2 regions of the Peribacillus sp. NPDC097675 genome follow, and region 1 is predicted to be linked to the other one. Evidence: riboswitches for the same ligand, from Rfam matches in the RefSeq annotation. Region 1 holds a riboswitch; the other holds the start of a gene.

Region 1 (17,131 bases):
GCTAACAAAAACAGATTATCCACTCGGGAATAAAAGACCTGATTTATTATTCAGTCGTACAGAAAAACCTTACAATGACTTGACTCTCGATGCCGCTTTAAAAGGAAAAGTGACAGAAGCGGATTTACGTATCAGTCCTGATACGCTTGAAATGCACGCTGATATTAGTGAAACGCTAGGAAGACCACAACTCGCCAAAAACTTTCGTCGAGCAGCTGAAATGATTAATATATCCGATGCCCGTATCTTACAAATTTATAATGCGATGCGTCCTAATCGTTCGACTAAAGAACAACTCTTAGAAATTGCTGATGAATTGGAAGAAGAGTATGGAGCATTAGAAAATGCAAATTTAATTCGTGAGGCTGCAGATGTGTATGAAAGACGAGGAAGATTAAAGAAAGATGAGGATTAAAGAGTTATGAAAAAGATTTTAGCTGGTGTAGATATCGGCAATTCATCAACGGAAGTGGCAATTGCAAGTGTGAATGGCAATGATATAAAGTTCCTTTCACAGTGTTTGGTAAAAACTACTGGTATTAAAGGGACTTCTGACAACGTTGAAGGTATTCGAACTGCATTGAAGGAAGCGGCTAAAAAAGCAGATATAGGGTTGAAAGATATTAATCTTATCCGATTGAATGATGCAGTACCAGTTATAGGTGATTTGGCTATGGATCTTATTAGCGAAACCATTATCACAGAATCCTCCATGGTCGGACATAATCCCGATACGCCGGGTGGAGCAGGATTAGGTGTGGGAATAACGGTGTTAATTGACCAAATAAGGAATGTGAAACAACTGGATCAAGGTTATATTGCAGTGATTCCTGAACATTTCGATTATGAATGGGTTGCAAACCGTTTGAATCAGGCTACAAATGAAGGAATTTTAATTACTGGTGCGGTTGTACAAAAAGACGATGGGGTTTTAATCCACAATCGTCTAAATAAAAAAATTCCGATTGTGGATGAAGTCGCATTGATTGAAAAAATCCCACTTGGGAAATTAGCTGCAGTTGAAGTGGCTTTACCAGGTCATGTAATCAGGACTTTAAGCAATCCCTATGGTCTTTCCACTATTTTTCATTTGGATCCTGACGAAACGATACAAATTGCGTTAATTGCCAAAGCATTAGTTGGTAACCGATCAGCCGTGGTAATTCGAACGCCAAAGGGGGAAGTGGTCGAACGCAAAATAGAAGCGGGAAGGATTTTTTTAAAAGGATCGAATAGTCTAAAACTAGAAGTTTCCATTAACGACGGTGCTGAGGCGATAATGAACACATATGGAAGAGTTGAATCATTGGTAGACGTATATGGGGAAACAGGCACCAACGTTGGTGGAATGTTTAATGGCCTAAGGCATGATTTATCTCAACTGACCGGACAATCACCAAATGAAATTACAATCTCGGATTTCCTTGCTGTGGACGCAGTCATTCCAAACTCGATAACAGGGGCAATGGCGGGTGAGCTTTCCATGGAAAGCGGTGTAGCTTTAGCCTCCATGGTGAAAACGGATAAGGTCCCTGTCCAAAAAGTGGCTTCTTTATTGGAAAAAGACCTTGGTGTCGAGGTAGAAATTGGTGGGGTTGAAGCGGAAATGGCCATTTGTGGCGCCTTAACAACTCCAGGAACGAGAAAACCAATTGTGATTCTAGATATGGGAGGTGGGTCTACTGATGCAGCGATGATGTATGAAAGTGGAAAAATCAACTCCTGTCACCTAGCCGGAGCAGGAGCCATGGTCACCATGCTCATAAATTCTGAACTTGCTTTAGGTGACAAGGAACTGGCTGAAAAAATCAAAAAAAACCCTCTAGGAAAAGTACTCAGCTTATTCCATATGCAATTAGAAGATGGAACGATGCTATTTTCAGAGAATCCCTTTCCTCCCTATACCTTCGGAAAAGTGGTGGTTCGAGAAGGAGAAGACCTTATCCCTTTAGCAACTAAAGCAACTATGGATAAAATTAGAGAAATACGTAGAAGTGCAAAACGAAGGGTATTTGTTACCAATGCACTCCGAGCCCTTAAGCGGGTAGTCCCAACAGGTAATTTAAAACACTTATCCTTTATCGTTATGGTAGGAGGGTCGGCCTTGGATTTTGAAATTCCGCAAATGTTAACAGAAGAATTAGGGAAGTATGGCATTGTGGCGGGATTCGCCAATATTAGAGGGACCGAGGGTCCAAGAAATGCAGTGGCCACTGGATTGGTATTGGCTTCTGTGGGGCAAGAGGCTGTGAAATGAATAAACGTGAAGTATACATCACTATTTTATATCACAGTGCCCTCGATTCGAATCAGATTAGAGAAGTATGTGCAGGTCTAGAAGAAGAAGGGGTTTCATTTTTATTGAAGAAATGCAATAAAGAGAGCAACTTTACTGAACTAGGTAATATAGCAGCAGGTATGTCCCCTTTAAATGTTGGAATTGGCATCGAACTTGGACATTTATGTGTTCATCACGAAAAATTAAAGACGGAAGAGCCTTATATACAAGACATCCTTCAAAATGGCCGGAAATCAGGAAAAAATGCAGCTCGTTTAGTTAAAGGGTTACCATTATCTTTTTAGAGGAAAGGATGATTGTTATGAGTCAAATCAATTTAAAGATAGCTAAGCAGCTCATTGAAAGTGCTGAAAAGAAAGCAAACGAAATGAATGTTCCCATGGTTATATGCATTGTGGATGAAGGTGGGAACTTTATTGCTTCTCACCGAATGGATGACGCTTTATTGGTAAGTATAGAACTTGCACAAAACAAAGCGTGGACCTCAGTGGCCATGAAAATGACGACGGAAAGTTTAGCAAAAGTTACTTCAAATGGAGAAGAGCTTTATGGAATCAATACGACTAATAATGGACGGGTCGTTGTATTTGGCGGTGGTATCCCATTGTATAATAACAGCCGTATCATTGGGGCAGTTGGTGTAAGTGGTGGTTCCGTTGAAGAAGATATATTGGTAGCTCAGAGTGCAGTGAATGCACTGAGTGATGAAATCGATTGGGTTTCTCTTTGAACAAAACAAATTCCATCAGTGAAGATTCTTTATCTTCACTGATGGTTAATCGTATAAAACTAAATGTTCATCTGGTATTTGAATATCTTCTTAATCCCCCGAAATGGACCTTATTTAACAAACTATCAGTGAACATCCATTACATCGCCTCTAGTTTTGATCTTATCCATTTATATAAAAGACGGTAGTGTTGTTTTTGCTTAAAGACGTTTATACCAAGACTAACGGTAAATGTATCCTTCACACATTTACCAAAACTATTTCTGGAACTCTAGGACATTATCCTTTTTAATGAGAATTAATTAGTTATAATAAGGGTTATAGAATGAATAGTTTTCTGAATAAATAGAAAATGATTGTGGAGGTATAGGGTGACTATGTTGACTTTACGTAATATTGTGGATGTAGAGATGCTTCAGGATATCCAGAAACGCTTTTCAGACGCTACCGGTTTTGGAGTAATAATTACGGATCAGCAAGGAATACCTGTTACCATACCAACTAATTTCACAAGCTTTTGTAACCACATACGTTCCACCGAAGAAGGATTGAGATGCTGTGTATTGTCTGATCGGAAAGTGGGGCTAATTGCAGCTGAAAAAGAACAGCCTTTTATGCACTATTGCCATTCGGGTCTAGTTGATGTAGCTGCACCTATTATTCTTAAAGGTGAATATCTTGGATCGGTTCTATGTGGTCAACTGTTGGTAGAGGATAGAGATGATAAGCGTATTGAACAGATTGGCAATGAAATAGAACATCTACCAATTGATCAAGAACTACTTCAACTTTATTTGAATGAAATTGAAATCACCAGTCGCAAGCGGATTGAAGCAGTAATGGAAATGCTGGAACTGATAGCGAATTATATCAAAAAATTAGCAGTTGATTTTCTTGCACAGGAAGAATTAAATACTATGAATCAGAGGTTGATGGAGGAGATGGATGCCCGTGCATCACTGGAAGAATTACTAGAGGAAGCACAGGTGAAAATCCTGCAATCACAAATTAATCCTCATTTTTTATTTAACACGTTAAATACCATTTCCCGACTAGCTTATTTAGAGAATGCGGAACAAACACAAAACGTTACATATTCCTTGGCTAGAATCATGAGGTATAGTCTACGAAATATTGACAAGCCTGTAACGCTAAAGGAAGAGCTAGATTACGTGAAAGATTACATTGCTATTCAACAATCTCGTTTTCGTAGCTTAATTCAATATGAAGAAATAGTTGAAGTAGATATTGAGACATTACACATACCTATCCTTTCGATTCAGCCTATTATTGAAAACGCTATCATTCATGGATTTGAACCAAATAATAGTCCTGTTATGATAAAAACTCACATATTTTTAGATAAAGGAAATGTAGTAATTGAAGTCTCGGATACGGGTGTTGGAATGACGAAAGTGAAATTAGCTTCTATTTTTTCACATGCAAGTGAAGGAAAGAATGGCCATACAACGGGAATTGGGATAAATAATGTAAAGAGACGACTTCAGTTTTGTTTCGGAGAAGAGTTTGGTATGACAGCCATCGAAAGTAAGCCAGGAAAGGGCACACTGGTTCGAATCGTCATTCCAGATTCCGGAGGTGTTTATCTTGAAAGTAATGATTGTAGATGATGAACCATTGGAACGAGAAGTCCTTATAAGGATAATTAAAAAAGAAAATATGTGCATTAGCCAATTATTCGAGGCCACAAATGGGGCGGAAGCTTGGGAACTTGCTAAACAAAATCAAATGGATGTTATTCTTATGGATGTTAAAATGCCTATTATGGATGGCTTAGTTGCAGCGGATATGATAAAAAAGGATGTTCCGGATTGCCAAATCATTTTTCTTACGGCGTATGATGAAGGGAACTTCACTCAGGAAATTATTGAATCAGGAACAAATCATTATTTATTAAAACCTGCTCACCCGAATGATATAAAAAAAGCCTTATTAAAATATATACCTGTGGTAAAACGCTCGGTTTCAAGCTCATTAGAGACAGTCTGTAATCATGACGACATTTTAACGATTCTGGAGTATATTGAAAAAAATTTTCATTTGGATATTAAATTAGAAACTCTATCTAAGTTGGTCTTTCTCAGTGGACAATATCTTAGCAGGCTTTTTAAACAAGAAACTGGCTACACAATCACACAATACATTACTGTCCATCGCATTGAAAAAGCAAAAAAATGTTTGTTTAGCAGGGAAAATGTAATGGAAGTAAGTGAGAAATGTGGATTCTCCGACCCAAATTACTTTGCAAGGGTATTCAAGAAATACGAAGGGGTCACACCATCGCAATATCAGCAGCAATCACTTTTAGGAAGAAAAAAGAGAATCAATTCATTCAATAATTTTGTCATGTAGTGTGCTCGTGACTTCTTCATAAAATAAAAGAATCCAGGCTCATCGTGGCAGAAGTATTCAAGTCATGTAACAACCTTCTTATAAACACATAAATTTTAGTTTTCGTTAATGGCCCCGAATTTAAATGGACAAGTACTTTCACACCTTTAGACCTGTTCATCCTCCTTTATGCTTATCTTTTTCAAATACAATAATTGTAAGAAAATACCGACTGTATTATAATGAGTAAGAGTATTGAGAATATTCAGAAGGAGGGGGCAAATGAGCAATAAGCCATGGCAAGCCATATATCCGGAACAAATACCGACTGCTTTATCTTATGATGACAAACCGCTATATTCATTATTGAAGGAAGCCGCAGATGAATTTCCAGATAAGGTGTCCATTCACTTCCAAGGGAAGGAATTAACGTTCAAAGAAGTATATGAATCTTCGACTAAATTTGCATCCTATTTAAAGAGTATCGGCCTTAAAAAGGGAGAACGCGTTGCCGTAATGCTTCCCAACTGTCCACAGGGTGTCATTAGTTTCTTTGGAATATTGATGGCAGGTGGTGTAGTCGTCCAAACGAACCCTACTTATACGGAACGTGAACTGCACCAACAATTGAAGGACTCAGGAGCCAAAATAATCTTGGCGATGGACATATTATTTCCGCGCGTCACAGTTGCTTCCCAAGGTACAGAAATTGAACATATTATTGTAACCGCTATCAAAGACTACTTGCCCTTCCCGAAAAATCTTATCTATCCTTTCATTCAAAAGAAGGAATATGGCATTGTGGTCAAGGTGGAGCATGCGGGGAATCACCATTTATTCACTGAAATCATGAAGCAAAAAATATCTGGAGAAGTTGCTGAGCCGATTGATGTGGACAACGACCTGGCCCTATTGCAATATACTGGGGGAACAACCGGTACCCCTAAAGGCGTCATGCTCACCCATAAGAACTTAATTGCCAATACGGCAATGTGCAATGCTTGGCTGTATAGATGTAAACGTGGTGAAGAGCGGGTTCTGGCCATTCTACCATTTTTCCATGTGTACGGAATGACGACTGTTCTGGTTCTTTCCGTTATGGAAGGGAACACCATGATTATCATGCCGAAATTTGATGTTGAATCCACCTTGAAAACCATTCAAAAGCAGAGACCGACACTGTTTCCAGGAGCACCGACGATGTATATCGGTCTTTTGAATCATCCTGATGTTTCCAAGTATGACCTTTCATCAATCGAAGCTTGCCTAAGCGGATCGGCACCACTGCCATTAGAAATTCAGGAGCAATTTGAGACAGTGACTGGCGGAAAGCTAGTTGAAGGTTTTGGTCTCTCGGAGACATCACCAGTTACTCATGCCAACTTCATTTGGGATCAACCACGAGTTAAAGGAAGCATTGGTTTGCCTTGGCCGGATACAGACTCGGTCATTCTATCCTTGGAGACGGGAGAGGAACTTCCGCCTCATGAAATTGGTGAAATAGCGATTAAAGGCCCACAAGTGATGAAAGGGTATTGGAACCGTCCGGAGGATACAGAAAATACATTTAAAAACGGCTGGCTTCTTACGGGTGACTTAGGATATATGGATGAAAGAGGTTTCTTTTATGTGGTCGAACGTAAAAAGGATACAATCATTGCCGGAGGATTTAACATTTATCCACGTGAAGTGGAAGAGGTACTTTACGAACATGAGGCGGTCCAGGAAGTGGTAGTGGCAGGAATCCCTGATCCATATCGTGGTGAAACGGTCAAGGCTTATGTTGTATTGAAGAAAGGTGTAAGCGTAACGGAAGAGGAATTGAATCAGTTTGTGAGAAAGAGCTTAGCATCCTATAAGGTACCGCGTCTTTATGAATTTAGAGATGAGCTTCCTAAAACAGTAATTGGTAAGATTTTACGTAGAGTCCTTATTGATGAAGAAAAGAAAAAAGTCCCGACTGAAAAAAAACAGGCGTAAAATTCTTACGGAGCTAGTTTCAATTGGGCTCCGTATACAGATCAACTGGACAACCTGATGGTATGAGAGGTAAAATATAGAAGGATGTTACAGTCTAAGAGACTTTCTTCTTGACAGTAGAGAGTCATCATTTTATGATAGAAATATGAATGATGGTTCATTCATTTTCTGAAAGGGGACATCCAGTGAAACGCAACAGACCAAAGTATAATCAAATTATTGACGCAGCCGTAATAGTCATTGCCCAAAATGGTTATTATCAAGCACAAGTATCCAAAATCGCCAAGCAAGCAGGTGTGGCAGATGGCACCATTTATCTGTATTTTAAAAATAAAGAGGATATTTTAATATCGTTATTTCATGAAAAAATGGGCTACTTTGTAGAACAAATTGAAGAAGAATTAAAAGGTAAGACTTCAGTTTCCGAAAAACTCTTCCTATTAATTCAAAAACATTTTCAAATCCTTTCAGAAGACGTGAACTTAGCAATTGTCACTCAATTGGAATTAAGACAGTCGAATAAAGAATTACGACTTAGGATTAATGAAGTATTGAGAGGATATTTAAATTTAATTGATCAAATCATTACCGATGGGAAAGAGAATGGTGAATTTCTGCCTGATCTAAATAATTTACTCGCAAGGCAAATGATTTTTGGAACCATTGATGAAACAGTGACAACTTGGGTGATGAATGAACAAAAATATTCACTCTCAGATCTCGCAACTGAGGTTCACCGTCTTTTGCTTGGTGGTTGTGGAACGAAAGGTTAGTGCTGACGGGAGGATGGCCAGAACCATCCTCTAGCCATTTAGCTTTTCGGCTTTTTCTTCAGAAAATGGTACATAAGGAATTTTCAAAAAAGTTTGATTATGATGGGAGAGGTCGATATGGAATATCTTAAGCTCGCAGTTGAAAATCATGTTGCTTTTATAACGATTAATCATGCACCTGCAAATGCACTTTCATCAGCAATCATTGGTGAATTAGCGCAGGCCTTCGATCAAATCGAAAGCAATGAGGATGTTCGTGTGGTACTGCTTCATGGTGAAGGTAGATTCTTCTCTGCAGGAGCAGATATCAAAGAATTTACTAGTGTGGAAAACGGTAAAGCTTTTGAGAAACTGGCCCAAAATGGTCAATCCGTATTTGAAAGAATCGAATCTTTTCCTAAGCCGGTTGTTGCAGCGATTCATGGAGCAGCCCTTGGCGGAGGGCTAGAACTAGCTATGGCCTGTCACATTCGGTTAGTAACTGAACGCGCAAAATTAGGGTTGCCGGAATTGCAACTAGGGCTAGTTCCTGGATATGCTGGATCGCAACGTCTACCAAGATATGTCGGTATGGCAAAAGCCGCAGAAATGCTATTTACCAGTGAGCCGATAACAGGTACACAAGCGGTGGAGTGGGGGTTGGCAAACCATGCTTACACGGATGAAGAATTACTTCCAAAAGCGAAGGATTTGGCTTCTAAAATTGCCAAGAAAAGTCCACTTGCCTTGAAGGCGGCTATTGAACTATTGAATTATACGAAGAATGATTCCTTCTATAAAGGTGTAGAAAGAGAAACTGTTTTATTCGGTCACGTTTTTGACTCCGCTGATGCAAAGGAAGGCATTTCAGCCTTTATTGAAAAAAGGGAAGCGGTATTTAAAGGGCAGTGAATCTTAAGTGACATTTAAGTATAAGTAAATATATTACTAATATTTAAATAACAAGCAGGATTTTGAAGAGTCCTAGAGAATAACTAAATAGTATGCCTAAAATTCATAATCTTCAAAACTCAAATTATTCGGGAGGTATTATCGTGAACATTTATGTGCTACTGAAAAGAACATTTGATACAGAAGAAAAAATTACGCTTTCTAACGGAAAAATCAATGAGGATGGAGCAGAGTTCATCATCAATCCATACGATGAGTATGCCGTAGAAGAAGCAATCCAAGTACGTGACGCCCAAGGTGGAGAAGTTACGGTTATTTCCGTCGGATCTGAAGATTCAGAAAAACAATTACGCACAGCGCTTGCTATGGGTGCTGACAAAGCCGTTTTGATAAATATTGAAGACGACATAGAAAATGGCGATCAATTTACGACTGCCAAAATTATCGGAGAATACTTAAAAGATAAAGAAGCTGACCTAATCATTGCAGGAAACGTAGCCATTGATGGCGGATCAGGGCAAGTAGGTCCACGTGTGGCTGAAATATTGGATATTCCTTACATCACAACTATTACAAAACTTAACATCGCTAATGGAAATGTAAGCGTTATCCGTGATGTGGAAGGAGATTCCGAAACAATCGAAGCTACGCTTCCGTTGCTAGTGACGGCGCAACAAGGGCTGAATGAACCTCGTTATCCGTCTTTACCAGGGATCATGAAAGCAAAGAAAAAACCGCTTGAAGAGTTGGAATTGGATGATTTGGATTTGGAAGAGGACGATGTCGAGGCAAAAACAAAAACAATTGAAATCTTCCTTCCGGCCAAAAAGGAAGCTGGTAAAGTTTTAACTGGCGAAATCCCGAACCAAGTTAGCGAACTTGTTCAATTATTACGCAGTGAAGCAAAAGTAATCTAATAGAATACCCTTAATTGAAAATAAACAATACACAACAAAAAGATAAAATAGAGCACAGGAGGTTTTTAAAAATGGCTAGAAAGTTTCTTGTATTGGGCGAAGTGCGCGATGGTTCTCTAAGAAATGTATCGTTCGAAGCTATCGGAGCGGCGAAACTTGCTGCAGATGGTGGAGAAATCGTAGGTGTTTTAGTAGGTGACAGTGTTCAATCTTTAGGAAGTGAATTGATTCAGTATGGTGCAGACCGTGTTGTAGTGGTTGAACATGATCAATTAAAACAATATACATCAGATGGTTATGCTCAAAGTTTACTGGCTATTATCGAGCAAGAAAAACCAGAAGGCATTTTCTTCGGTCATACGGCGTTAGGGAAAGACTTGGCTCCCAAATTAGCTGGTAAGCTGGAATCAGGTTTGATTTCCGATGTAACTTCCATTGAGGAAGAAGGCGGAAATATCGTCTTCACTCGCCCGATATACTCTGGAAAAGCCTTTGAAAAGAAAATCGTTACAGACGGCATTGTATTTGCGACTATACGTCCGAATAACATTGAGCCTCTTTCGAAGGATGAGTCCCGTTCTGGAGATGTGTCTACATTAAGCGTGGATATTAAAGACTTACGCACAATCATTAAAGATGTAGTAAGAAAGGCAAGTGAAGGGGTCGACCTTTCAGAAGCGAAAGTAGTCATTGCTGGTGGACGTGGTGTGAAAAGTGAAGATGGATTCGAACCGTTAAAAGAACTTGCACAAGTTCTTGGCGGAGCAGTCGGTGCATCTCGTGGTGCGTGTGACGCTGATTATTGCGATTACTCTTTGCAAATTGGACAAACGGGTAAAGTCGTTACACCTGACCTTTATATTGCCTGCGGAATCTCTGGAGCTATCCAGCATTTAGCTGGTATGTCCAACTCTAAAATCATCGTAGCAATCAATAAAGATCCAGAAGCAAACATTTTCAACGTAGCTGATTATGGTATTGTAGGCGACTTATTTGAAGTTATTCCAATGCTGACGGAAGAATTCAAGAAGTTAAAAGTAAACGCTTAAGTATTGTATCCAGAAATATATAAGATAGGTGTTTGTCAGGTAACTGGCAAATGCCTTTCTTTTTGTACTGTTCTGTTAGTTAGATATCAGTATTTTTTCTCTAATTATGGACATGCTACCATTGAAGCAAAATAATAGCATCATTTCCTGTTCCAATGTTATACTAACTATAGTTATTTGAGTACATTTTAGGAGGAAATAATATATGGCTATCGTAAATGCAACTGATCAAACATTCTCAGCAGATACTAACGAAGGTGTCGTTCTTGTAGACTTTTGGGCTCCATGGTGCGGACCGTGCAAAATGATCGCTCCTGTTCTTCACGAGTTGGATGAAGAAATGGGCGACAAAGCGAAAATCGTGAAAGTAGACGTTGACGAAAACCAAGAAACAGCTGGCAAATTCGGCGTTATGAGTATCCCTACTTTAATCGTTCTTAAAGACGGTGAAGTTGTGGATAAAGTGGTTGGATTCCAACCGAAGGAAGCTCTTGCTGATCTTCTTGCTAAACACGCTTAATTCGAATGGAGAAAGAGCTTCAAGTCTATGGACTTGAAGCTTTTTTTTGTATCTTGATATATAATTAATTGTAAAATGGGAGAACAGGAGGCTGAACGCATGAATCAACGGATAAAGAATAAACTTGCCCTTCTCCCTGATCAGCCTGGTTGTTACTTAATGAAGGATCGTCAGGGAACAATCATATATGTAGGCAAGGCGAAAGTATTGAAAAATCGCGTCCGCTCTTATTTTACGGGTTCACATGATGGGAAAACATTCAGGCTCGTAAATGAAATTGAGGATTTCGAGTATATTGTTACCTCGTCTAATATTGAGGCGCTCATTTTAGAATTGAATTTAATCAAAAAACATGATCCAAAATATAATGTCATGCTGAAGGATGACAAGACCTACCCATTCATCAAGTTGACAGCAGAAAAACATCCGCGTTTAATCATTACCAGAAAGGTCAAAAAAGACAAAGGGAAATATTTTGGTCCATATCCCAATGCTTTTGCAGCCAATGAAACGAAAAAACTTCTCGACCGCATTTATCCTTTGAGAAAATGTAACACACTCCCAGACCGTGTCTGCCTTTATTACCACCTTGGCCAGTGTTTGGCCCCTTGTGTGTATGATGTAGAGGATCAGGAATATAAGCAAATCGTCGATGATATTAACCGATTTTTAAATGGCGGGCATACCGAGATTAAAAGGGAACTGACGGAAAAAATGCTTGAAGCTTCTGAAATGCTCGATTTTGAACGAGCAAAGGAATATCGGGACAAAATCGCTCACATCGAAATCACGATGGAAAAACAGAAAATGATGACGACCGATTTCATTGACCGGGATGTATTTGGTTTTTCTTATGATAAAGGATGGATGTGCGTCCAAGTATTTTTTGTGCGTCAAGGAAAGCTGATTGAAAGGGATGTTTCTCTGTTTCCAGTCTATGATGAACCGGAACAGGAGCTTCTTACGTTTCTGGGACAATTTTATGAAAAGACCAATCACTTTAAACCGAAAGAAATATTATTGCCAGAGTCTGTAGATGCGGAATTGGCAGAGGGGTTGCTGGGTGTAAAAACACTACATCCGAAACGGGGCCCTAAAAAAGAAATGCTTCAACTTGCTAATAAAAACGCCTCTATTGCACTTCAAGAGAAGTTTTCATTAATTGAACGGGATGAAGAAAGAACCATTAAAGCGGTGGAAAATCTAGGTGATAAATTAGGCATCTTCACTCCGCATCGAATCGAGGCTTTTGATAATTCCAATATTCAAGGAAGCGATCCGGTATCTGCATTGGTCGTCTTTATTGATGGAAAACCAGAAAAACGGGAGTATCGCAAGTACAAAATTAAAACGGTGAAAGGACCTGATGACTACGAATCGATGCGTGAAGTCGTCCGCAGAAGATATTCACGCGTTTTGAAAGAAGGTTTACCCCTTCCAGATTTAATCATTATTGATGGAGGGAAGGGACATGTGGAAGCTGTCCGGGATATCTTGGAAAATGAGCTTGGTCTGGATATACCACTTTCCGGTCTCATAAAGGATGAAAAGCACCGAACCTCCCAATTGATGATTGGCAACCCTCTCGAACTGGTTCCACTTGATTCGCGAAGTCAGGAGTTTTACCTGCTACAAAGAATTCAAGATGAAGTGCATCGATTCGCGATAACCTTCCATCGCCAGCTTCGGGGGAAAAATGCCATTCACTCGCTGCTTGACGATATTCCAGGAGTGGGTGAAAAGAGAAGAAAGCAACTCCTCAGGCATTTCGGGTCATTGAAAAAAATGAAAGAAGCCTCAATCGAGCAAATCACGGAGGCTGGAATGCCCAAAAATGTAGCAGAAGGAATCTTTAGAAAATTACAAGAATAACCTTGCTAGCGACTTTTTCCTATGATATGATATAAAGGAATTTTTAACATGACAATTTAGAGTGCTGATAGAGGTGCGGAATTCATTAGTAAAAACCTAGAGAAGTATGAGCTTCGATGAAGGGTTTTGAAAGGGAATAACGCCGAAGGAAGACAAGACTCATACCTTGTTTTTCTGGTCTGACCATTTAATAGGTGGCAGATTGTCAGGGTTGATACCCTGGAGAGCTATCTCACTGTGATTACTGCGCGGATATGTAACCACAGCAATGAGATATTTCTCATTGCTTTTTTTATTGCCTAAAAAAGATAGAGAGGATGCATATGAATGGCACTGATCGTACAAAAATTTGGCGGAACTTCTGTCGGAAGCGTCGAGAAAATTAAGAATGTTGCAAACCGTGTAATCGAGGAAGCAGAAAAAGGGAATGATGTCGTTGTCGTTGTTTCAGCTATGGGTAAAACGACGGATGAATTGGTTTCAATGGCGAAAGACATTTGTAGCTCTCCAAGTAAGAGGGAAATGGATATGCTATTGACGACTGGAGAACAGGTTACGATTTCCCTGTTAACGATGGCATTGATACAAAAGGGACATGAAGCAATCTCTTTCACTGGATGGCAGGCGGGGATGCAGACAGAATCGGTTCACGGAAATGCCCGGATATTAGACATCGATGCTTCTAGAATTCAAGCTCAGCTAAAAAAGAATAAAATTGTCATTGTCGCTGGATTTCAGGGAATGGATGAACAAGGGGAAATCACGACATTGGGTCGGGGCGGTTCTGACACTACTGCGGTGGCAATAGCTGCAGCCCTTAACGCAAAACGATGTGATATTTATACCGATGTTACAGGTGTTTTCACAACAGATCCACGCTACATACAAAACGCTAGGAAGTTACATTCCATTTCCTATGATGAAATGCTTGAGCTTGCCCATCTGGGAGCAGGGGTCCTGCATCCGAGAGCTGTTGAATATGCGAAAAACTATCAAATCCCGCTTGAAGTCCGTTCAAGCTTAGAAAAAGAATCTGGCACCATCATTGAGGAGGAAGCAACTATGGAAGAAAATTTAATTGTACGTGGCATTGCCTTTGAGGATAGTATTACAAGAGTTACAGTAAATGGTTTGCCTCATTCACTTAGCGTGTTATCAACCATTTTCACGACACTTGCGAAAAACCACATAAATGTAGATATCATTATCCAAAGCATGACAGCAGAGGATACAACCAATCTTTCTTTCTCTATTAAGAGTGAAGACACAAAAGCAGCTTTGCGTGTTCTTGAAAACAATAAAAGTCATCTGAAATTTGATTGTGTAGAAACGGAAGGCGAGTTGGCCAAAGTATCCATTGTCGGTTCAGGAATGGTTACTAATCCCGGAGTAGCGGCAGAGATGTTTGAAGTAATGGCCAATACAGGCATCCAAGTGAAAATGGTCAGCACTTCTGAAATCAAAGTTTCGACCGTCGTAAATGAAAAGGAAATGGTAAAAGCGGTCGAGGCCCTTCATGAGGCATTTAAGCTTGGCCAACATGCCAAAGTGCTTGCCTGATTGATCTTGGAGGGAATGGCTTATAAAATGCAAAAGGGCACCTAAAAAGGTAGCCCTTTTTAGGTGCCGATAGGTATAACGAAAGAGAAGGGTTATAGAAAATAATAGACACCAAGAGAAATCAACATGATGGCCATCATAATAAGACCGATGAGCAGGGAGAAGGAAGACGGTAGGGATACAACATCGGAAAGTTTGGGGATGTCTTCTTTTTCCTCTCCTAAATGCTGGTTTTGTATTTGGAATAACCTACGGAAACTATAAAAAACCACATCAAAAAATCCACGTTGAACGACAAAAGTGACTAGTGATAAAAGAATCAACCCTCCACCTATGTAAAAAGTCATATTAATGAAATTCAAAAGAGTTAAACCCTGGTGGAACATGAAGGATAGCACGATGGATAATGCGATCCCAGAAAACGTACCTATAAGTATTTTTTTCATTAAGTTTACCTCTAGTTCTTCTTTTTGTAAGTATATCAAAAACATGAATAAACAAAAAGATTTTTTGAAATAGTTTGAAGAGAGATGTTCAATAACTTAATAGTATTCTGAAAAATTAAAATATTATAAATAATTACACTTTAACTACTTAAAGTAATAAAAACCTAGAATATTCACTATTTTTATAGTATATGAATTTTTTTAAAATAATTTATTATTCTAAGTTATATACAAAATCGAAAAAATCAGTATAATTAAAATATGTTTTTAAAATATAGAAAGAGGGGTCAATGCAAAATGAAAAATTCAAAATTGGCAATCTTAGCCGGTCTAATGCTGGTTCTAAGCGTCATGCTAGCAGCATGCGGCGGTAATTCAGATAATTCTGAGAAAAAGTCAACTGGAAAAAAATTGGCTGATAAACAAGAAATTAGTATTATGAGTAAATCAGAAATCCCGGTCATGGATTCAGTGAAAACAACGGATACAGTAGGATTTAACTATTTAAATAACGTGAACGAAGGTTTATATACCATTGATAAAGATGGAGAGACAGTACCTGCTCTTGTTGATGGAGAACCGGAAGTAAGTAAAGATGGTAAAACGTATACGTTTAAATTGATAGATTCAAAATGGTCGAACGGTGATCCCGTTACAGCAAACGATTTTGTTTTTGCCTTTAAACGTGCAATGGACCCAGAAGTGGCTTCTGAATATGGTCCTTACATGATGAATGGAAAAATTGCAGGTGCATCAGAAATCACAAACGCGGCTGCTAAGAAAAAATCATATGATTTAGACAGCCTTGGTGTGCAAGCGGTTGACGACAAAACACTAGCAATTACGTTTGAAAAACCACTTGCTTACTGGAAAGAATACTTATCTTTTGCAACATTCTTCCCGCAAAATGAAAAGTTCGTTAAAGAACAAGGCGACAAATATGCTACAAGTGCAGACACGCTATTGTACAACGGTCCCTTTGTCATGACTTCTTGGAAAGGTCCAACTGCGACAGAGTGGGAACTACAAAAGAACACGAATTACCGCGATGCGGATTCTGTTAAGTTAGAAAAAATCACGGTCAATGTTTCAAAAGACAACAATGCACAAGTAAATGCATTTGAAGCTGGAGAAGCAGACATCACGGACTTACTAACATCTGATCTTGTCCCACAATATGAAGGGGACGAGCGTTTACAAACTAATTTGGCACCAACAGTCTTCTGGATGAAGATGAATGAGAAAAATAAGGCGCTTGCGAATGTCAACATCCGTGAAGCACTTGCAAAAGCTTTCAATAAAGATGACCTTGCATCAAGCGTCCTAGGTGATGGTTCAGTTGCTGCAAATTACTTTGTACCAAAAGATTTCGTAAGCTATGATGGAAAAGACTTCCGCGAAGAAAATGGAGATCTAATTACATTTAACGCAAAAGAAGCAAAAGCGGCTTGGGAAAAAGGCTTAAAAGAATTGGGCGTTAAAGAACTTACTTTCAGCTATATGGGTGATGAAACTGATTCTGCCAAAAAAATCGCTGAATATATGAAAAACCAATTAGAGAAAAACCTTCCGGGTTTAACAATCAAAGTCGAAAGCGTTCCATTCTCAATTAGATTAGATCGTACGAAAAAAGGTGATTTTGATTTGGTTGTATCAGGTTGGGGACCAGATTATAAAGATGCCATTTCGTTTACTGATCTTTGGTTAACAGGTGGAACAAATAACGAAATGAATTATTCAAA
Region 2 (4,981 bases), on a different contig from region 1:
AGCTTTAACTGTTTGAAAAAAAGGAAAATCAATAGAAGGTTAACCGTGAAACAACAGCCTGCAACCTAGACGGCCTTTCGCCCCGCCCTTCCTCCACCAATATATATATCGCCTTCCATGGAGAATATGCAACCTCTACGTACAAGACATGGTCAAGGTCGAAAACAATTTGCCCCGACAGAATCATTCACTAAGACAATTCCTGCAGGAAATAGAAAGTGAAATCCTTGAAAAACAGAGTAAAAGTCTTGTCAATCTCAGTATCAGATAAAAATGTAAATTTTTTAACAGGAAATTATTAACATTTTAGATTTTGTAAATTATACTTTACGTATAGTTAGCTTTACATTTTTAAGAAAGGAGAAAAAAATTTGAAAAATAACTTACGGGAATTGCGCAAATCTCACCAACTCACACAAGAAAAGCTGTCCGAACTTACAGGCGTGTCCCGACAGACAATCATTTCGATAGAAACAGGAAGATTCGACCCATCCATCAAGCTTGCTTACAAACTGGCAAAAGTGTTCGATTTGGCTATTGAGGATCTATTTCTTTTTGAGGAGGATATGTAATGGATTTTAACTGGTGGGCTTTTTTAGGTATTATCCTTGGAATTACCGGAGGACTGGCTGGATTATGGGGAGGTCGCCGTGCCGCTGCCAAGCGGCGGGGATTGGATGAACGATTTACCCTCATCCGAACTAAAGCACGGGCAACCAGCTGGTTTTACACCCTTTTGGGGATATATATCTTTTTTTTCTTATTACTATTTGGTGTAAAACTCTCTGTTGCCCCTATTCTAGGCATACTGTTACTTCTTCATCTTGGATCCTGGGCAATTTCGGTTTTTTATTATCAAGCAAAGCTTTAAATCATTTTTTTGATTGTGATTGTACAGCAAGATAGGCGAATCCCAACTCAATCCCACAAAGCATGATCAAACATAGCAGAGTCGTTACCATCGTCATCCCTCCCCCTAAGACTTTTCTTAATCTTAAAGGATGAAACCCTTATCAGAACAAGGATCTATAATCGGGAATTTTCTTCCCACTTTCCCCCTCTTATTGCTCTGAAATGGGTTTCATACATTACACTGTAAAAAAGGAAAATTGGTGATCTAATGACGAATATAAAAAAAATCGCTGAATATGCAGGCGCTTCAATTACTACCGTATCCCGTGTCTTGAATAATCATCCATATGTAAGTGTTGAAAAAAGAAAGAGCGTACTCCAGGCCATTGAAGAATTGAACTATTCGAGAAATATTAATGCCATCCATCTTGCGAAAGGCAAGACCCACTTGATTGGCGTCATCGTACCATACACCAACCATCCCTATTACGGGGCGATCATTCATGGAATAAACAAACAAGCGAATGTTCTTGGGTATCATATTGTCATCTTTCAAACACAATATGAAAGAGAAAAAGAGATTCAAGCATTAAAAATGTTACAAATGAAGCAACTCGACGGCATCATCGTTTGTTCGAGAATTTCAGAAATGAAAGTTCTTCTGGAATATCGGGAATACGGTCCAATCATTTTATGTGAAGATACAACTCCATCTGAATTTTCTTCAATCAGCATCGACCATTATGCCGCCTTTTCCTCGGCCCTCGAATACTTGATAACCAAAGGGTACAAAAGAATAGGATACAGTCTTGGGCGAAAAAAGAGCAGAAATAGTTCTCTCCGGACAAAGGCATATCAAGATTCTTTGAAAAAATACCAACTTACAAGTAAAGATGAATGGCTGTTTGAAGGCAGTTACTACATTAAGGACGGAGAAAAAATCTTTCAGGATTGGGTTGCCATGCAAGATAAGCCGGATGCCATCATCATAACGAACGATGATACGGCAGCTGGATTTATTATTACCGCCCAAAAGTCGGGATTGAAGGTACCTGAAGATGTTGCTATCCTCGGTTTTAATGACGATACCATCAGCGAAATGCTGGACATCACGACCATATCCCTTCCCCTTGAATCGATTGGGCGAATGGCAGTTGACCTTTTTGAAGAACCGGAATTGATCAAACATGTAAAGCTTGGCTTTAGCCTTGTTAAACGAAAAAGCGTTTAATAATCGGAATTATCAGATATTTAATTATATATATATATTATCCACCGAGATATCAAGTAGGGTTTGATTGGCGTCAAATTAGGGAAAAAGATACTTGAAAAATAAACATTGCGCTCTCTAGAGGAATATTTTATAATTTTAATATAGCAAATTTCATTCGATGCCTATCATTTATAAGACATCTCAATGAATTCGCATTTTAAATAATTGAATACTTCCTCATTTACCGATGAGTTAGAGGCTGCGGCTTATAAAAGTAAAACGGACGAGATTCAGGAAAGTTGACGACTCCGTTTGAAAGGATAAGTTGCCGAAGTTTAGAAATATTCCTTGTATTTCTAGGCTGGCGATGTTTTCGAAAAGGAACATCACTGTCACGTTTTTTATAAACGTGGGGAGCTATCTTCGGAAGGATTAAACGGGTTTATTATAAACAGCCGTCGATCTTTTTCGACTGCTGTTTTTTTTATTTCGTTCCCTTCCCATAAAAAGGAGTGTAACATCAATTGGAAAATCCACAAAAAAAATCAAACCCCAGTGAACTGAAAAGGAGCCTGAAAGGTAGGCACCTCATGATGATTTCCCTGGGTGGAACAATAGGTACCGGGCTCTTTTTAGCAAGCGGAGGTGCCATTCATACAGCTGGTCCCGGGGGAGCCTTGGTAGCTTATGCAGTAATCGGCATGATGGTTTTCTTTTTAATGACAAGTCTTGCCGAAATGGCTGCGTATATGCCGGTTGCCGGTTCATTCCGTGTCTATGCATCTAAATTCGTCGATCCTTCTTTCGGTTTTGCGATTGGATGGAATTATTGGTATAACTGGGCCATTACAATAGCGGCTGAACTTGCGGCCGTGGTCCTAATCATGAAATTCTGGTTTCCCGATACTCCTTCGTTTATTTGGAGTGCTATTGCGTTAATCATCATGTTTCTCATTAACTATATGTCTGTTAAGGGATTTGGCGAAGCTGAATACTGGTTTGCGATGATTAAAATCGTCACTGTTATTATTTTCTTAATCACTGGGTTTTTAATCATTTTTGGCATCATGGGTGGAAAAGATCCGATTGGCTTTTCTAATTTCACCATGGGAGATGGGCCTTTTAATGGAGGATTCTTTACCATTCTGGGAGTCTTTATGGCAGCCGGATTTTCCTTCCAGGGAACGGAATTGCTTGGAGTAACCGCCGGAGAAAGTGAAAATCCGGAAAAGAACATCCCTAGAGCGATCAAATCTGTTTTTTGGCGCATTATCCTTTTCTATATCCTTGCAATCTTTGTCATCGGAATGGTCATTCCATTCACGGATGCCCGGTTGTTAAGTGAAGATGTTGCCGTCAGTCCATTTACGCTTGTATTTGAACGTGCAGGCCTTGCTTTTGCCGCAGCTGTTATGAACGCTGTCATCTTAACTTCCGTCCTTTCAGCTGGGAACTCAGGTATGTATGCCTCAACCCGTATGCTATGGGATTTAGCACGTGATGGAAAAGCACCGAAGTTCCTTGGAAAGCTAGATAAAAGAGGCGTCCCTGTAAATGCCCTTATCGTGACTTCCCTAGTCGGCTGTCTTGCCTTCTTGGCTTCCTTTTTCGGTGACGGCGTCGTTTATATTTGGTTACTGAACGCTTCAGGAATGGCCGGTTTCGTTACATGGGTCGGAATTGCCATCGCTCACTATCGTTTCCGGAAAGCTTATGTGGCGCAAGGACTTGATATAAATGACCTGCCTTACCGATCAAGAATCTTTCCATTCGGACCGATTCTCGCCCTTGTCCTTTGCCTCTTCATTATCCTAGGACAAGGCTATCAAGCCTTCAGCACCGACGGGATCGATTGGAACTCCATGTTCGTTTCCTATATCGGACTTCTTTTATTCTTTGTAGTATGGTTAGGGTATAAAATCAAGCATAAATCCAAAATCATTCCACTTAAGGAATGCGATTTAAAAGTAAAATAAGCGTATAAAAAGGACCTGACATTCTCTTTGGAAGAGAAATCAGGTCCTTTTCTTCTTATTTCAGATGATAGACTCGGCATTCATATGGACGTAAGGGGTCGGAGGAGATTCCCTTGTCCTTTTCCTGTTCATAATTGCTGATTAATAAAGTGGCGGATAGTGAATCTAGCTCTATCGGCGACTTAAAATCCCCTTCAAACCCCTTGAAGTTGCATATCACAAGGAGCTTTTCCTCACCAAGCGTTCTCGTATAGGCAAAAATTTGTTCATCATCAGGACACAGCAAGTCATAACGACCATACACGATAATATCATGTTGTTTACGTAGCTCAATGAGCTTTTTATAAAATTGAAAAATGGATTCACGATCATTATAGGCATTTACTGCATTGATTTCTGGATAGTTAGCATTCACCCCTATCCATGGGGTTCCCGTTGTAAAGCCTGCATTCCGATTGTCGTTCCACTGTATGGGAGTCCTAGCATTATCTCGGCTGCGGGCATGAATCGCAGCCATCATCCTTTCTTCGGACCACCCGTAATTATTCACCAAGTCCTCATAGGAATTCAACGTTTCAATATCCTGGTAGTCTTCAATGCTTTGAAACGTTATATTCGTCATTCCGATTTCTTCACCTTGATAAATATAAGGGGTTCCTTTTAGCATATGAAGGCAGGCCGCAAGCATCTTTGCACTTTCGACCCGGTACGTTCCATCGTCTCCGAACCTGGATACGACCCTTGGTTGGTCATGGTTATTCCAATATAGACTGTTCCATCCTCCTTCTTCGAGTCCGTATTGCCACTTAGAGAGTATCCGCTTTAAATCACTCAGTTCCCACTTGGAATTATTCCATTTGCCTTCCGGTCCTGATCCCACATCCATATGCTCGAATTGAAAGACCATATGTAGTTCATTACGATCTTTCCCCGTGTATAA

What was found. Region 1 has a riboswitch for lysine ahead of ACQKL5_RS00570 (aspartate kinase). Riboswitches for the same ligand answer to the same signal wherever they lie in the genome.
Region 2: it holds a riboswitch for lysine, as region 1 does, so the genes downstream of both, ACQKL5_RS12195 (amino acid permease) here and ACQKL5_RS00570 (aspartate kinase) in region 1, are expected to answer to the same signal.

The regions. Positions count from the first base shown of each region.
Region 1 is NZ_JBNNSK010000001.1:107,653-124,783, forward strand. Features, by position in the region: gene ACQKL5_RS00505 (diol dehydratase small subunit) at 1-415, shown strand, start outside; gene ACQKL5_RS00510 (diol dehydratase reactivase subunit alpha) at 422-2,257, shown strand; gene ACQKL5_RS00515 (glycerol dehydratase reactivase beta/small subunit family protein) at 2,254-2,583, shown strand; gene ACQKL5_RS00520 (GlcG/HbpS family heme-binding protein) at 2,601-3,029, shown strand; gene ACQKL5_RS00525 (sensor histidine kinase) at 3,407-4,660, shown strand; gene ACQKL5_RS00530 (response regulator transcription factor) at 4,647-5,402, shown strand; gene ACQKL5_RS00535 (AMP-binding protein) at 5,664-7,361, shown strand; gene ACQKL5_RS00540 (TetR/AcrR family transcriptional regulator) at 7,547-8,134, shown strand; gene ACQKL5_RS00545 (enoyl-CoA hydratase) at 8,252-9,025, shown strand; gene ACQKL5_RS00550 (electron transfer flavoprotein subunit beta/FixA family protein) at 9,169-9,942, shown strand; gene ACQKL5_RS00555 (electron transfer flavoprotein subunit alpha/FixB family protein) at 10,014-10,991, shown strand; gene trxA (thioredoxin) at 11,197-11,511, shown strand; gene uvrC (excinuclease ABC subunit UvrC) at 11,611-13,383, shown strand; lysine riboswitch at 13,444-13,621, shown strand; gene ACQKL5_RS00570 (aspartate kinase) at 13,711-14,943, shown strand; gene ACQKL5_RS00575 (DUF3899 domain-containing protein) at 15,036-15,389, opposite strand; gene ACQKL5_RS00580 (peptide ABC transporter substrate-binding protein) at 15,687-17,131, shown strand, end outside.
Region 2 is NZ_JBNNSK010000007.1:165,362-170,342, forward strand. Features, by position in the region: gene ACQKL5_RS12175 (hypothetical protein) at 1-69, shown strand, start outside; gene ACQKL5_RS12180 (helix-turn-helix transcriptional regulator) at 372-572, shown strand; gene ACQKL5_RS12185 (hypothetical protein) at 572-871, shown strand; gene ACQKL5_RS12190 (LacI family DNA-binding transcriptional regulator) at 1,121-2,083, shown strand; lysine riboswitch at 2,311-2,493, shown strand; gene ACQKL5_RS12195 (amino acid permease) at 2,590-4,041, shown strand; gene ACQKL5_RS12200 (glycoside hydrolase family 13 protein) at 4,097-4,981, opposite strand, start outside.